2 regions of the Massilia sp. AB1 genome follow, and region 2 is predicted to be linked to the other one. Evidence: predicted binding sites of a transcription regulator. Region 2 holds the regulator's gene; the other holds the start of a gene.

Region 1 (7,680 bases), on a different contig from region 2:
ACGCCTTCGATCCGGACAAGGAAGGCGTGGCCGCGATGAAGGAGCACTACACCCGTGGCGGCCTGGGCGACAGCGTGGTCAAGAAGCGCCTGGAAGGCGTGCTGCAGGAAATGCTGGCCCCGATCCGCGCGCGCCGCGAGGAATTCGCCAAGGACCGCGGCCAGGTGCTGCAGATCCTGAAGGAAGGCACCGCACGGGCGCGCGAGATCGCGGCCGTCACCACCGACGAAGTCAAGAAGGCGCTGGGCCTGTCCTACTTCTGATCGTGTCGCATGCAACCCGGGTATCGCCGCGCGGTACCGCGGGTAGCGCGCGCGGCAACCCTTGCGCCCGGCGCTGGCCGGGCCCCGTTCCCGATGGCACACTGGCGGCTCCACTAAGCTGAGAGGAGTCGCTCCATGGACAAAGGCTTGCGCCTGACCGAGAAATGGCTGCAGCGCGCGCTGTGGCTGGTTGCTTTCGTATTCGCCGGTTTCCTGATCGGCCTGGGCAGCCTGGTGGTCGGGAACCTGTGGGACGTCGAAGCTCCCCTGAGCGTCGAGCAGTTCATGGACCCGGCCAAGCTGGGGCAGGCCAGCCTCGACCGCCGCCAGGCCGGCGAGCGGCTGGACGCGGCCCGGGAACGCCTGGAGCAGGCGACCCAGAAGCACAGCGTCGCCCAATCCAATACGCGCTCGGCGCGCGCCACCTTCGACAACTGGCTGGCCACGCGCCAGGCCACCGCGCGCCCTAGCCAGGATCCCGAGCTGGTCGCCCGCACCAGGGCCCTCGACGCGCTCGAAGCCGAGGAGCGCAAGGCCCTCGGCGCGGTCGAGGCCGAGCAGCAGGCCATGCTCGACGCCACCCAGGCCGCCGAGCGCGCCCAGGCGCAGCTGGACCGGCTGGAAGCGCCCGCCCATGAAGCCTACGCCAAGGCTTCCAAGGCCAAGGAGCTGCGGGTCTTCCTGTACCGCCTGGCAGTGACCCTGCCGCTGCTGCTGATCGCCGCCTGGCTGTTCAAGCACAAGCGCAAGACGCCCGACTGGCCGTTCGCCTGGGGCTTCATCCTGTTCGCGCTGTTCGCCTTCTTCGTGGAACTGGTGCCTTACCTGCCCAGCTACGGCGGCTATGTGCGCTACCTGGTGGGCATCGGCCTTACTTTCGTGGCGGGCCGCTATGCGATCCGCTGGCTGCAGGCCTACCTGGCGCGCCAGAAGGCGGCCGAGGCGCTGCCCGACGTCGAACGACGCCAGACCATGCGCTACGACCTGGCGCTGGCCCGGCTCGGCAAGAGCGTGTGTCCGGGCTGCGAGCGCCAGGTCGACCTGAAGGACAGCAGCATCGACTTCTGTCCGCACTGCGGCATCGGCCTGTTCGACCGCTGCGGCTGCTGCAGTACGCGCAAGAACGCGTTCGCGCGCTTCTGCTTTTCGTGCGGGACAGCGGCCAATACCACCCTGGCCGACTGACATCAACTGGTCAGGATCTAGTCACGCAAGTCGGCCGGCACCTTGCCGCCGTTGGCCGCCAGCTTGTTCATGACCTGGCGGTGCAGCCAGATGTTCATGGTGGCCGAATCGTTGGTGTCGCCGGTGTAGTGCAGCTCGGCCGCCAGCTCCTTGCGCGAAGCAAGGCTGCTGTCCAGGTTGAGCAGCTTGAGCAGGTCGACGATCGAGGTGCGCCAGTTCAGCTGCTGGCCGGACGACTTCTGCATGTCGTTGAGGATCTGCTCCACGTCGACCTGCTGCATCGGCGCCGCCTGGGCCTGGGCTTGCGCTTGAGCCTGCGGTGCGGCCGGGGCGCTCGGGGCCGGAGCCGCTGGCTTGGGTGCCTGCGCCTGTGCCGGAGCGGGGGCCGGCTTCGGCGCCGAGCCCGGGAAGATCTTGTGGAAGATATTGCTCAGAATGCCCATGATGTCCTCGCTGGTTGTTGTTGGTTCGAAAGACGGCTCACTGCGGTTCGCCTGCTTATTGCTTGCGCATGTTCTGCGCCATGTGGCCGAGCGCGATCGCCAGCGCCGCGCCGCCGATGGCCTTGACCAGGGTCGGGTTGTCGGCGTAGAAGTCGCTCATGCGGTCGACGATGCTCGGGTTCTGCTGCTCGGCCTTCTCGGCCAGTTCGCGCACCTGTTCCGGCGAGACTTGCGAGGCCTGTTCCGGCGTCACCTGGGTCGGCGTGCGGCCGCCGAAGATGTTGCCGAGGTTGCCGAGGCCGCCGTTGCCGAGCTGCGCCAGCACGGTCGGGCCGAGGGTGGCCAGGATCTGGTTCAGCATGCCCGCGCGCTGGTTCGGATTGCTTTGCCCGAACAGCTGGCTCACCATTTGCGGGAAGGGCGGGGTCTGGTCCGAGCGCAGCGCGCCGGCCACGCCCTGGGAGACGGTCTCGCGCGGCGCAGCCTGGGCCACGCGGTCGAAGTCGTCGGTCGCGGCGTTCGGGTTCATGTTGGCGGCGCCGCCGAGGTATTGCTGCAACAGGTTGCCTAGATCAAAAGCCATGTCGTTCTCCTGCTTGTCCGGGGTTGAAGGTCGAGGGTAGGCGTTTTGACATGCCTTTCTCTGTTCGTTAACGAACGGTGAAGCCGCAAAGCCTTGTCTTTTTTGCCATATGGACATTCCCCAGGCAGAAACGTAAGCTGTCGCCATGCCTTATTTCCCCCTGATCCTGTTCGCCGGGCTCTACCTGTTCGCGACCCTGGCCTGGTCCCTGCCGCTGCTGGTGGGCGCGGCCTACCTGGTGACCAGCCTGACCTGCTTCGTCGCCTACGCCCTCGACAAGTCCGCAGCCCGCGCCAAGGCCTGGCGCACCCCCGAGGCGACCTTGCTGGTGCTGGGCCTGGTGGGCGGCTGGCCGGGGGCGCTGCTGGCCCAGCAATGGCTGCGCCACAAGACCGCCAAGACCTCGTTCCAGTGGAAATTCCACCTGACGGTGGCGCTGAACATCGGCCTGTTCTTCTGGCTGTCGCGGCAGTTCGGCCTGTCTCGAATCTGATCCAACCCAAGGAGCGGCGCATGTGGCGATACCCCCGGATCCTGGCCCACCGCGGCGGCGGCACCCTCGCTCCCGAGAACACCTATGCCGCTCTGCGCCGCGGCATGGAGCAGGGTTTTCGCGCCATCGAGTTCGACATCATGCTGGCGCGCGACGGCGTGCCGGTGGTCCTGCACGACGCCGTCCTGGGCCGCACGGTGAATGGCAGCGGGCATGTCCACGACTATGACGCGGCCGAGCTGGCGGCCATGGATGCGGGCGGCTGGTTCGCGCAAGGCTTTCTCGGGGAGCCGGTGCCGCTGTTCGTCGAATTCGCCCAGTTCTGCAAGGCGCACGGCGTGTGGATGAACATGGAGATCAAGCCGGCGCCCGGTTTCGAGCGCGCCACCGGCGAGACCGTCGCGCGCATCGCGGCCGCCCTGTTCGCCGGCGAGCTGGAGGAGGGCGGTGAGGCGATCGGCCGCGTGCCCCTGCTGTCCTCGTTCAGCCATGCGGCGCTGGAGGCGGCCATGGCGGCCGCGCCCCGGGTGCCGCGCGCCTGCCTGATGGAGCGCCTGGCGCCCGACTGGGAGCGCATCGCCCGCTCCGTGGAGGCGGTCGCGATCCACGCCTGTCACCGCTACCTGACGCGCGAGCAGGCGCGCGCCGTGAAGGAGGCCGGCTTCGGGCTGTTCTGCTACACGGTCAACGACCCGGCCCGCGCCCGCGAGCTGCTGGACTGGGGTGTGGACGCCTTCTGCACCGACCGCATCGACCTGATCAGGCCGGATTTCCGGTGATGTGCGCCCGCGCGCAAAATTCTCTTAACTAACACTCAAGAAGTTTGACAGGTTGTCGTTAAGTACAGACAACCACCCCTAGGGTATGGCAAAAATGTCATTGTCAATCAATTCAAATTCGCTGTCGCTGAACGCGCAGCGCAGCCTAGACACGCACGTGAAGGACCAGGCGAAGCTGATCTCGCGCCTGACGACCGGCGTGCGCATCGGCAGCGCCGCCGACGACCCGGCCGGCCAGGCCATTGCCTCGCGCATGTCGTCCGGCCTGCGCGGCATCAGCCAGGCGATCCGCAGCATCAACGATGCGAGCTCGATGCTGCAGGTGGCCGACAGCGCCATGGCCAGCGTCACCGACAGCCTGCAGCGCCTGCGCGAGATGGCGGTGGCGGCCGGCAACGGCAGCTATGGCGACGGCGACCGCGACTCCCTGCAGAAGGAGGCGGCGCAACTGCTCCATCACATCACCCAGGTGGGCGAGCAAACCAGGTTCAATGGCGAAGCGGTATTTGCCCAGGAAACGGCCAGTATCGGCGGCGAGGCGAAGCGGCGCGCGGTGCTCGACGGCCTCAAGTCCGGCTGGCTGAGCGCGGCTGAGGACATGATCAAGAAGTATTACGGGCTGGAGGGCGACGGCGCCAAGATGATCGTCAACCTGGAGACCAGCGACGGCCCATCGACCGTGCTGGCCTCGGTCGGCCCGGTGGCCGGCGGCGTGCAGATGAACATCGACATGGCCGACTTCGGCACCGCGGCCACGCCGGACGGCGGCACCGCCTTCCTGTACAGCGACCGCATCGTCGCGCACGAGATGACCCACGCCGTCATGTTCCGCAGCGTGAACATGGGCGGGCTTCCCAAATGGTTCATCGAAGGCACGGCCGAGCTGATCCAGGGCGCGGACGAGCGCCTGGCGGGCGCGGCGGCGGGCGGCTCGGCGGCCCTGGTGACCGACACGGCGAACGGCGTCTTCAGCTACGAAGGCTCCTACGCCGCCAGCCGCTACCTGCATGCGCGCATGAAGGAGCTGGGCGTGGAGGGCGGTATCAAGGGCGTCATGCAGCACTTGACGACGCACCGTTCGGATAACCTGAGCCAGGCTTTGGCGACGGTCAGCCGTGGCGAGTATGCCGACGAGGCCGCCTTCCTGGCCGATTTCAGGGCGAACGGCGAGGATTTCATCGACAACAAGATGAACCTGGCCAACGCAGACACCGGGGCGATCGGCGGCCTGGATGCGGACGGCGGGCCGGTGTTCGACGCCAGGAAGGTGGTAGCGGACGCCGGCACCAATAACGCCAGCGACGGCCTGTCCGGCTTCGCGGTCGAGTATCCGGAGCTGGGCGGCGCGACCGGCACGCGCAAGGTACAGGTGCAGGTGGGCGACGGGGCGGGGGATTTGATCGAGCTGCAGTTCTCGTCCATGAATGCGTCCGCGCTGGGCTTGGCCGACTTGGATATGCGCAGATCGTCGGTGGCGCTGCTGCACATCGACCAGGCGCTGGAATTCGTCAACCAGCAGCGGGTGGCGGCGGGAGCGTCGAGCAACCGGCTGGACATGGCGGTCAACGCGCTGCAAACCAATTCCCAGAACCTGGCGACGGCGCGCGAACGCATCGAGGGCGTCGACTACGCCACCAGCGCGGCGGGGCTGACCCGTGCCCAGATCCTGCAGCAGGCGGCGTCGGCGATGCTGGCGCAGGCTAATACCCAGCCGAGGGCGGTGCTGACCTTGTTGCGGTAATCGCAAGCTTTTCGGCTGTTCGAGCAAACTTGGGTCCCGGCCTTCGCGGGGACGACGTTGGTTTAGGAGCGGGTGAATACCGTTCAACAGACTTCGGACACGTCCCTACGAACCGTCGTGCCCGGGGCGGGCGGGGGCCCCCGGGGCCCCCGCCCCCCCGCCGGGGGGGGGGGGGGGGGGGGGGGGGGGGGGGGGGGGGGGGGGGGGGGGGGGGGTTGGGGGGGGGGGGGGGGGGTGGGGGGGGCCGGGGGGGGGGGGGGGGGGGGGGGCGCCCCCCCCCCCCCCCCCAAAAACCCTGTCCCCCCCCCCCCCCCCCCCCCCCACGGTTTTACGGCTAGTGGTGTAAGGAGAGACTGGCGTACTTGCGAGGCTTGTCAAAACCACCACCCCGCGCACGATTGACCTCAGGTGACATCAAGAATTGTCACCCCACGCTACAATACGCCCGTCAGTGGAAGAACACCATCAAGGCCCCGGTCAGGGCCTCGGTTTCCAGCAACAGCCAGGTGGCTGCAGTTGCCAGCGCCAGGTGGACTGCGGTCCACGTGATTGGATGATGGCGCGCCATGATGATTCTCCCGAGTGCGTTATGTGCTATGGATGATGGTTCCCATGTTATCGATCTGACCCGACAGCAGGGATCGGCGAATTCTCCGTCACATTGTAGGAATTCACCTTGTGCTAATTCGCGTCCGCCGAAAGTAGGCTTCCTACGTTTGCGGTAGGTCGTGTCCTATAGTCGAGCCCGGGCGCGGGAGCCAGAATGGCTTCCATCATGACCCGACACGACCCCAAACTCATGCACCGCGGCTTGCTCGCCGTGCGCCGCAACACCATCCGCCGCTTGCTCACTTCCGTGTTCGGGATCGAATCCCTGCGCGAAGGCCAGCAGCGTGTCATCGACAGCGTCCTCGATGGCAAGGACACCCTGGCCATCATGCCCACCGGCGGCGGCAAGTCGCTGTGCTACCAGATCCCCGCCAAGATGCTCAAGGGGATCACGATCGTCGTCTCTCCCCTGATCTCGCTGATGAAGGACCAGCTCGAGAAGCTGGAAGAACTCGGCATCCGCTCGGTCCAGGTGAACAGCAGCCTGAGCGCGGCAGAAGAAGAGAGCGCCCTCCAGGCCATCGCCGACGAAGCCTGCGAGATCGTGTTCTGCACCCCGGAGCGCCTGGTCTCGCCCGAGTTCATCGAGGTGCTGCGCCAGGTCACCCTGGACATCGTCGTGATCGACGAAGCCCACTGCATCTCGCAGTGGGGCCACGACTTCCGCCCGGCCTACATCGGCCTGGCCGCCGCCATCGACTCCCTCGGCAAGCCGCCGGTGCTGGCGCTGACGGCGACCGCGACCGAAGAGGTGGTCGAGGACATCGCCAGGCAGCTGAACCGGCCCCGGATGAACGTCATCAATACCGGCATCTTCCGGCCGAACCTGCACTACCGTGTGCTGCAGGTGACGAATGCTCAAGAGAAATACTCGCAAGCCCTGCGCCTGGTGCGCGAGACCGAGGGCGTGGGCATCGTCTACGCCGCCACCGTCAAGGCGGCCGAAGAGATGCTGGACGTGCTGGAGGAAGCCGGCGAATCGGTCACCATCTACCACGGCAAGCTGCCGGCCGCCGAGCGCAAGCTGAACCAGGACATGTTCATGAGCGGCGAGCGCCGCGTGATGGTCGCCACCAATGCCTTCGGCATGGGTATCGACAAGAGCGATACCCGCTTCGTGATCCACCTGCAGATCCCGGCGAACCTCGAATCCTATTACCAGGAGTCGGGCCGGGCAGGGCGCGACGGCCTGGACGCCGAGTGCACCCTGCTGTTCCTGCAGGACGACAAGCGCATCCAGCAATTCTTCCTGGTAAAGCATTACCCGGCCGCCGAGGAGCTCAAGACGATCTACGGAGCGGTGCGCTCCCTGGGCGAGGAGGGGCCGGTGACGGTGGACCGCATCGAAGAGCAGCTGGACGAGATCACGGAAGCCAATATCAAGGTCTGCCTCAAGCTGCTCAAGGACGGCAAGCTGCTGCGCCAGAACCGCAAGCTCGAATACCTGCCGGCCAGTACCGAGCCGCGCAGCGGCAGCTTCCATGGCCTGGCCCAGGTCTACGTCCAGAAGCAGGAACGGGACCGCGAAGCGCTCGACCAGATGGTAGGCTATGCGGTGAGCGGTTTTTGCCGCTGGAAGTTGCT
Region 2 (7,680 bases):
CCGATCCGGCCTTCGGCCTGCCGGCGATCTGGATCGAAGCCGGCCTGCGCGACGAGGCGCAGAGCATGGGCTATACCGTGGTCGACGCCGGCACCGTGGTGGCGACCCACCTGAACCACCTGATCACGACCCACGCCTCGGAACTGCTGGGCCGCATGGAAGTGCAGGCGCTGCTCGACCACCTGGGCAAGGAAACCCCGAAGCTGGTCGAGGACCTGGTGCCGAAGATGATGCCGCTGTCGACCTTGCAGAAGGTGCTGCAGAACCTGCTGGTGGAAGGCGTGCACATCCGCGACATGCGCACCATCATCGAGGCGCTGTCCGAGTACGCGAGCCAGACCCAGGATCCGGCCGACCTGACCGCGATGGTGCGGGTGGCGCTGGGCCGCGCGATCGTCCAGCAGCTGTTCCCGGGCGCCAGCGAGCTGTCGGTGATGACCCTGGACAACCGCCTCGAGCGCCTGCTGATGGGCGCGATGAGCGCCGGCGGCGACGGCACCGGCATCGAGCCGGGCCTGGCCGACACCATCGCCCAGCAGGCGGCCCAGGCGGCCCAGCAGCAGGAACAGATGGGCCTGACCCCGGTGCTGCTGGTGCCGGCGCCGCTGCGCGTGCTGCTGTCGCGCTTCCTGCGCCGCGCCGTGCCGCAGCTGAAAGTGCTGTCTCATAACGAGATTCCGGAGACCAAGACGATCCGGGTGACGAGCCTGGTGGGCGCGCAGATGTAAAGGTCGCTGGGCGGGCGAGGGGCGCCGCGCCCGATGATGAGCGAGGGGCGAGCCGCGACGGCTCTGCCCCTTCCAGCGCTACAGGCGCGTTTTTTTCCTGAGCTGCCGCCAGATCAGCAAGCCGGATACCGTCACCACCAGGACCAAGGTGAACGCACTGCTGAGGGCCACAAGCGTTTCGAGATCCCGCAGCTCTTCTCCGTTGCTCGAGCCGTAGAGCTCGACGAGCCGGAGTGACAGTGCACGAGGTATTGGCGGGCCGAGATCCGGGCGCACGAGCCATATGTGTCCAAGTGCGAACGTGGCCGCAAAGACCCATGCACAAAGACCTGCGCGCCTGCCCGCCGTACTCACTTGACCGTCACCCGGCCATAAGCTTTCAAGGAGCTGCCTGGGATAGCGATCTGGCTGCTTGCCTTGAGACGGGCGCGCAGGATGCTGAAATCGGCCCGGTTCTCGAGAGTGATGCATCCTTGACTGATACCGAGACTGCCCTTCGGATGTAGCCGAAAGCTTCCCCTCTTTACTTTGTTACAGAAGGTCTCATCGTCGATTTTCCCATCCGCCGCGTAGAGTGCGAACCAATCTGACTTGGCGCTGAAGAGATCGCGCAGAAGGCCGAGCCGGCCGCCCGATTGACGGTCGAGTACGTAGTAGACGCCGGGCGGAATCGGGCCAATGCCGGCGTGACAGGCGAACTCTCTGCGGTTTGCGTGGGCGCCCAAGCCGGAAAACGCGGCGAACTGCATATTGTTCGTCTTGAATAGACTCATCGGTTCGCCGTTCAGCTCGAAGGTACACGCTAACATTGGCCTCTCTCCCGGAAGTTTGCAGTGCAAGCTTCCGATCATAGTCAGCCATTAAAAACGATCTTTGATCGAGTACAAGCCTTGATTGGCCAGTAGCGAAAGCGATCCGCCGGAGGTGAGCAGGCGTCAGCGGATCTTGTGCAGCCACCAGTTCTCGAACCAGATCGAGAACTGCAGCAACAGGCCGGTCACAAACAGGAAATCGGCCAGCAGGCCAGTACGTAGGGCAGCGGCGATCACGCCGGCAATGAGGAAGACGGTGCGCAGGGCAGGGAGGCTGCGGTCGAGTGCATCGCAGCAGTGGATCAGGAATGTCGCGAAATCAGTCGTCCCAGGGTGACGCTTCGGTATCCGAAATTTCATTGCTGCCCCTTTCATGACGCTGACGGAGTCGTTCCGATTGTGGTCAAGTATGCACTTTATTTGTGATCGTTACAATTGGCGATAATATGCTTTCAGGCAAATTTTGCATGACTGTGCGCTAGCTCATACAAATTGAATAAGAAAAATGCAACGTATGATGGAACTGTTGCAAATTTCCTACTCTGTGATCATTCTCGCATGCTTGCCAGTTTGATAGCGCGCGCCTGCGTAAGTCAAGAACAAGGTAGATGAGCGGTGAAAAAACTTGGGCCCCGGGCTGCCCCGGGACGACGTACTGTAGGCACGGGCTGAAATCGCTAAACGATATTCATCCGCACTTTCACTCAACGTCGTCCCGGTGCAGGCCGGGACCCAAGTTCACATGAACAGCCGCCCTCGCAGCTGTCAGCCGAAAATCAAACCCGCTGCTTGCCCAACCGCTTGCCCGCCGCCAGTCCGACCATGCCCAAGCCCAGCATCCACAGGCTGCCCGGTTCCGGCACATCCACCGGCAGCTCGGCCGTGTCGGCGAAGGTCCAGTTCAGCAGGTCGTGGTTCTGGCTGGCCGCGCCGGTCGCGGAGGTGAAGCCGACATAAGCCTGGTTGGTGCCGAGGACCGAGGCGATGTCGATCGCCAGCTTGTCGTAGGCCAGGAAGTCGTCCGATTTCGTTTCATCGCGCATGCTCATCGACAGCAGTGCGCCGTCGTACTCGACCTTCACGGTCCACAGATTGCCGTTCGACATGCAACCGGTGTCGGTGCTCAGGCCGAAGCAGGCTTTGCGCTGGTACACGTCGCTGGTCCAGCTGGTATTGGTGCTGCCGTTGGTGCTGATGCCGACGTGGTTGGCGCTGAAGCCGTCCCAGCTGCCGTTGTCGTAGGTGTCGAATTCGATCACGAAGGCGTTCTGCACGCCCTGGTAGCCGATGCCGCCGCCGCCTACGCCCAGGCCGTTCGGGCTGGCCGCGAGCACGAAGGCCATGCCGTCGGCCGGCTGGCTGTTGCCGGTGAAGCGGAACTGGAAGGTGGTCGAGAAGGTGGCGTTGGCGCCCAGCTGCACGGCGCTGCTGCTGTAGACCGCGCCGCTCTGCGACCAGTTGTCCGGCGTCAGGCGCATGACCTTGCCGTCGGCGGTCGTGGTGGCGGCTGCGTTGCCCACCGTCGTCAGGCCGCTGGTGTCCGAAAAATCGTTGTAGGTGACCACGGTCGCCTGGGCGTTGGCGACCGCGGCGGTTGCGGCGGCGGCGATGAGGAACTTCAATGCTTTCATGCGGTTTTCTCCTAGCGTATGGAAAGTGCCGGCGTCATGGGTGCGCCGGCGACCGCTCCCACGAAAGCAAACCTTGTGCCATAGGAAACATGTCAAAAAAATCAACATCTTGCAAACCCGGTATGTTGCAACTGTTAAATTTATCGACATCTGGTATGCATGCCGGATCGCCGTCCAGTCGCCGCCTTTCCGGCTGGCCAGGGAATTGACCGGTTTTCCCCATCCTTTTCCTGCGATCGTTTCCTAGAGGCATCGTCAATAATGCTTGCTATGGGAGGGCCATTGCGCCCCAGGCAAGCTACAGACGATGAAGTGCGGAGAATAACGATGAAAGTGAAGAAATTTACAGCGGCGACTTCCCGGGATGCGTTGCGCAAGGTGCGCGAAGCGCTCGGCCCGGACGCCGTCATCCTCTCCAACCGCCCGGTGGACGGCGTGGTCGAAATCCTGGCGCTCGACAACGACGACGTGGCCTCGCTGGCCTCGCCAGCGCCGGAATCGGAAATGGCCCAGCCGCAACCGCACCTGCAGCACTTCGCCGACCCGGCCCCGCTGGCCCCGGCCTTCGGCGCGCGCCGCATGGAAGAGCCCGGACCGGCCTTCGCCGCACGCCGCTTCGAAGAGCCTGCCCCCGCTCCCGTATTCGCCGACCCCGCACCGACCTACGCCAACCGCCGCGCTCCCGAGCCGGCCCCGGCCCTCGACATGAGCGCGATGACCGCCATGATGAGCGCCGCCATCGCCCAGGCCAAGGAATCGGCCGCCGCCGAAATGAGCGGCATGATGAACGAGATCCGCGCCATGCGCGGCCTGATGGAGACCCAGCTGGCCGAGCTGTCGTGGAACGCCACCGCCCAGCGCGAGCCCCAGAAGGCCGCCGTGCTGCGCGAAATGCTGGCCGCCGGCTTCTCGGCGACCCTGGCGCGCTACCTGATCGAAAAGATGCCGGCCACCAAGGATGCGGCCGATGCGCTGCGCTGGATCAAGACCGTGCTGGCGCGTAACCTGACCACCATCGCCAACGAAGACGACCTGCTGTCGCGCGGCGGCGTGTTCGCCCTGGTCGGCCCGACCGGCGTCGGCAAGACCACCACCACCGCCAAGCTGGCCGCGCGCTGCGTGATGCGCCACGGTCCGGACAAGCTGGCCCTGATCACCACCGACGCCTACCGTATCGGCGGCCACGAGCAGCTGCGCATCTACGGCAAGATCCTGGGCGTGATGGTGCACTCGGTGAAGGACGAAGCCGACCTGCGCATCGCCCTGAAAGAACTCAAGAACAAGCACACCGTGCTGATCGACACCATCGGCATGTCGCAGCGCGACCAGATGGTGACCGAGCAGGTGGCCATGCTGAGCGAGTCGGGCGCCGACGTGAAGCGCCTGCTGTGCCTGAACGCGACCTCGACCAACGAGACCCTGAACGAAGTGGTGCGCGCCTACCAGGGCTCGGGCCTGGCCGGCTGCATCATGACCAAGCTCGACGAAGCCGCCTCGATCGGCAACGTGCTCGACGTCGTGATCCGCCAGAAGCTCAACCTGCACTACATCTCGAACGGCCAGCGCGTGCCGGAAGACCTGCACCTGGCCGACCGCGCCATGCTGATCGACCGCGCCTTCCGCAACAACCGCGCCGCCAGCGCCCAGTTCGGCGACGCCGACCTGCCGCTGATGATGTCCGGCGCCATGAATGATCGCAGCCTGCGCGAGGTGTCCCTTGGCTAGTTTCGACTTCGACCAGGCCGAAGGCCTGCGCCGCATGCTGCAGGGCCCGCGCCCGCGCATCGTCACCTTTCTGTCCGCCACGCCTGAAGACGACAAGGGCGCCATGCTGGTCAACCTGGGCGCCTCGCTGGCCCAGACCGGCAACGAAGTCCTGATCGTCGATGCCTGCGACATCGACTACGGCGTGGCACGCCGCCTGGGCCTGAGCCGCGCGGCCTCGCTGCTGCAGGTGGCGCGCCAGGAATGCGCGCTCAACCAGGTGATCCATCCGGCGCCGCAAGGCTTCTCGGTGGCGCCGCTGGGCGTGCCGAAGACCGCCGACGACGTCCGCCGCCTGGGCAAGACCTTCGACGTGCTGGCCAGGCAGGCCGGCATCGTGATCGTGGACGGCGAGCTGGGCCCGGACGGCAGCTTCCCGGTGCCGCTGATGGGCAGTTCCGAGATCGTGGTGCAGGTGTCGACCAGCGCCGCCTCGATCACTAACGCCTATGCGCTGATCAAGCGCCTGTCGCAGCAGCTCGGCCGCCGGCCCTTCGGCATCCTGGTGACGGGCGCGAGCGAGGCGGAAGCCAAGGTGGTATACGATAATATGTCAGCAGCGGCAACACGTTACCTGGCCGTCAAGCTCAGCTTCATGGGCTCGGTGCCGGCCGACGAGTACCTGCACCGGGCCGCGCGCCTGGGCCGGGCCGTGGTCGACGCCTTCCCGCTCGCGGGCGCGTCGGTGGCCTTCCGCCAGCTGGCCGGCAAGTTCGCGCTGCACGCGATGCCGGGCTTCGGCCGCCAGGGCAGCAGCGCCGGCTTGAGCAACTGAGCGGGCAAAGAGCAGTACCGAATAAACAGAAGAAGACAACCACGCAACAAGCATGTACACGGTCAAAGGGAAAGCGGACAAGAACCATTTGCTGACGGAGCACATGCCGTTGGTGAAGCGTCTTGCCCACCACATGAAGGCCAAGCTGCCGCCTTCGGTGGAGGTGGATGACCTGGTACAGGCCGGCATGATGGGCCTGCTGGACGCCATCAACCGCTACGAGGACAACCACGGCGCCCAGTTCGAGACCTATGCGGTGCTGCGCATCCGCGGCGCCATGCTGGACGAGCTGCGCAACAGCGACTGGATGCCGCGCAGCACGCGCCAGAACATGCGCAAGGTCGAGACCGCGATGAACGAGCTGCAGCAGCGCCTCGGCCGTCCGCCGAGCGAATCGGAAGTCGCCAAGTCGCTCAAGATGTCGCTGGCCGACTACCAGGACCTGCTGTCCGACGGCGGCGGCCACCAGCTGGTCTATTACGAAGATTTCCGCGGCGACGACGACGACGGCAGCTTCCTCGACCGCTATGCGGTGGACGACGAGGATCCGCTGCGCAGCCTGCTCGACACCGACTTCCGCCAGGCCGTGATCGACGCCATCGACAACCTGCCGCCGCGCGAGAAGATGCTGATGGGCCTGTACTACGAAGAAGAACTCAACCTCAAGGAAATCGGCGCGGTCATGGGCGTGAGCGAATCGCGGGTGTCGCAGCTGCACACCCAGGCAGTGGCGCGCCTGCGCGCGGCGCTGCGGGAGCAATTGTGGACTGGTCCAGCGTAATCGGGCTGCTGCTGGCGCTGGCCGGCGTGTTCGTCGGCCATACGCTGGACGGCGGCCGCTTCGCCTCGCTGTTCCAGCCGGCCGCCTTCGCCATCGTGGTGGTCGGCACCGCCGGCGCCGTGCTGCTGCAAAGCGAGCGCCGCACCTTCCTGCGCGGCATGCGCATGCTGCGCTGGGTGTTCGTGCCGCCGCGCGGCGAGCGCGACAAGTTGTCGCGCGAGATCGCCCTGTGGAGCCTGTCCGCGCGCCGCGACGGCCTGCTGTCGCTCGAACAGTACATGGGGACCAAGGACCTGTATATCCAGAAGGGCCTGCGCCTGGTGGTCGACGGCATCCAGCCCGACAAGCTGCGCAGCCTGCTCGAGCACGAAATCAACGGCTACGAATTCAGCCAGCGCCAGGCGGCGCGCATCTGGGAATCGGCGGCCGGCTATGCGCCCACCATCGGCATCCTGGGCGCGGTGCTGGGCCTGATCCACGTGATGGAAAACCTGTCCGACCCCTCGCGCCTGGGTTCGGGCATCGCCGTCGCCTTCGTGTCCACCGTCTACGGGGTGGGGCTGGCCAACCTGTTCTTCCACCCGGTCGGCAACAAGCTCAAGGCCATCGTGGCGGACAAGGTGGCGCAGTACGAAATCCTGCTCGAAGTCTTCCACGACATCGCCACCGGCGACCACACGCGCGTGATCGACGAGCGCGTGGCCAGCCTGCTGGCGCGTCACTAAGTCCGTCATGGCGCGCAAACGCTACGACGACGAGCAGCCCCATGAAAGCCACGAACGCTGGCTGATTTCCTACGCCGACTTCATCACCCTGCTGTTCGCCTTCTTCGTCGTGATGTACGCGATCTCGATCGTCAACGAGGGCAAGTACCGGGTGCTGTCGGACGCGCTGGGCGACGCCTTTGGCGGACGCGGCGCGGCCCGCACCGTCAACACCCAGGTCGAGCCGGTGCTGCCGCTGTCCCACATCGTCAACCGCAAGCGCAACGAGATGGCGCGCCGCGAGCGCGAGAAGATGGCGGTGCTGGCGCGCGACCTGTCGGCCACCCTGCTGCCGCTGGTGAAATCGGGCCAGGTGCGGGTGACCCAGAACGCGCGCGGCATCAGCGTCGAGATCAACGCCAGCGTGCTGTTCGGCCAGGGCGAAGCGGTGCTCGGAAGGGACGCGAACGAGATCCTGCGCGCGG

The links. Region 2 encodes FliA, which starts transcription of late flagellar genes. Its sites were predicted from a motif close to CTAAAGTTTNNNNNNNNNNNGCCGNTA; they were not measured.
Region 1: the regulator FliA is predicted to act here: its motif matches at 3,781-3,807, upstream of J8847_RS03795 (flagellinolysin).

The regions. Positions count from the first base shown of each region.
Region 1 is NZ_JAGKSG010000004.1:35,364-43,043, forward strand. Features, by position in the region: gene trpS (tryptophan--tRNA ligase) at 1-263, shown strand, start outside; gene J8847_RS03770 (zinc ribbon domain-containing protein) at 399-1,448, shown strand; gene J8847_RS03775 (DUF3597 domain-containing protein) at 1,466-1,891, opposite strand; gene J8847_RS03780 (hypothetical protein) at 1,947-2,474, opposite strand; gene J8847_RS03785 (DUF1294 domain-containing protein) at 2,620-2,967, shown strand; gene ugpQ (glycerophosphodiester phosphodiesterase) at 2,988-3,746, shown strand; gene J8847_RS03795 (flagellinolysin) at 3,847-5,487, shown strand; gene J8847_RS03800 (hypothetical protein) at 5,593-5,865, opposite strand; gene J8847_RS03805 (ATP-dependent DNA helicase RecQ) at 6,263-7,680, shown strand, end outside.
Region 2 is NZ_JAGKSG010000007.1:35,371-43,050, reverse strand. Features, by position in the region: gene flhA (flagellar biosynthesis protein FlhA) at 1-728, shown strand, start outside; gene J8847_RS06215 (DUF2778 domain-containing protein) at 1,079-1,537, opposite strand; gene J8847_RS06210 (hypothetical protein) at 1,664-1,900, opposite strand; gene J8847_RS06205 (PEP-CTERM sorting domain-containing protein) at 2,317-3,171, opposite strand; gene flhF (flagellar biosynthesis protein FlhF) at 3,499-4,896, shown strand; gene J8847_RS06195 (antiactivator of flagellar biosynthesis FleN protein) at 4,889-5,710, shown strand; gene J8847_RS06190 (RNA polymerase sigma factor FliA) at 5,763-6,491, shown strand; gene J8847_RS06185 (flagellar motor protein) at 6,473-7,216, shown strand; gene motD (flagellar motor protein MotD) at 7,224-7,680, shown strand, end outside.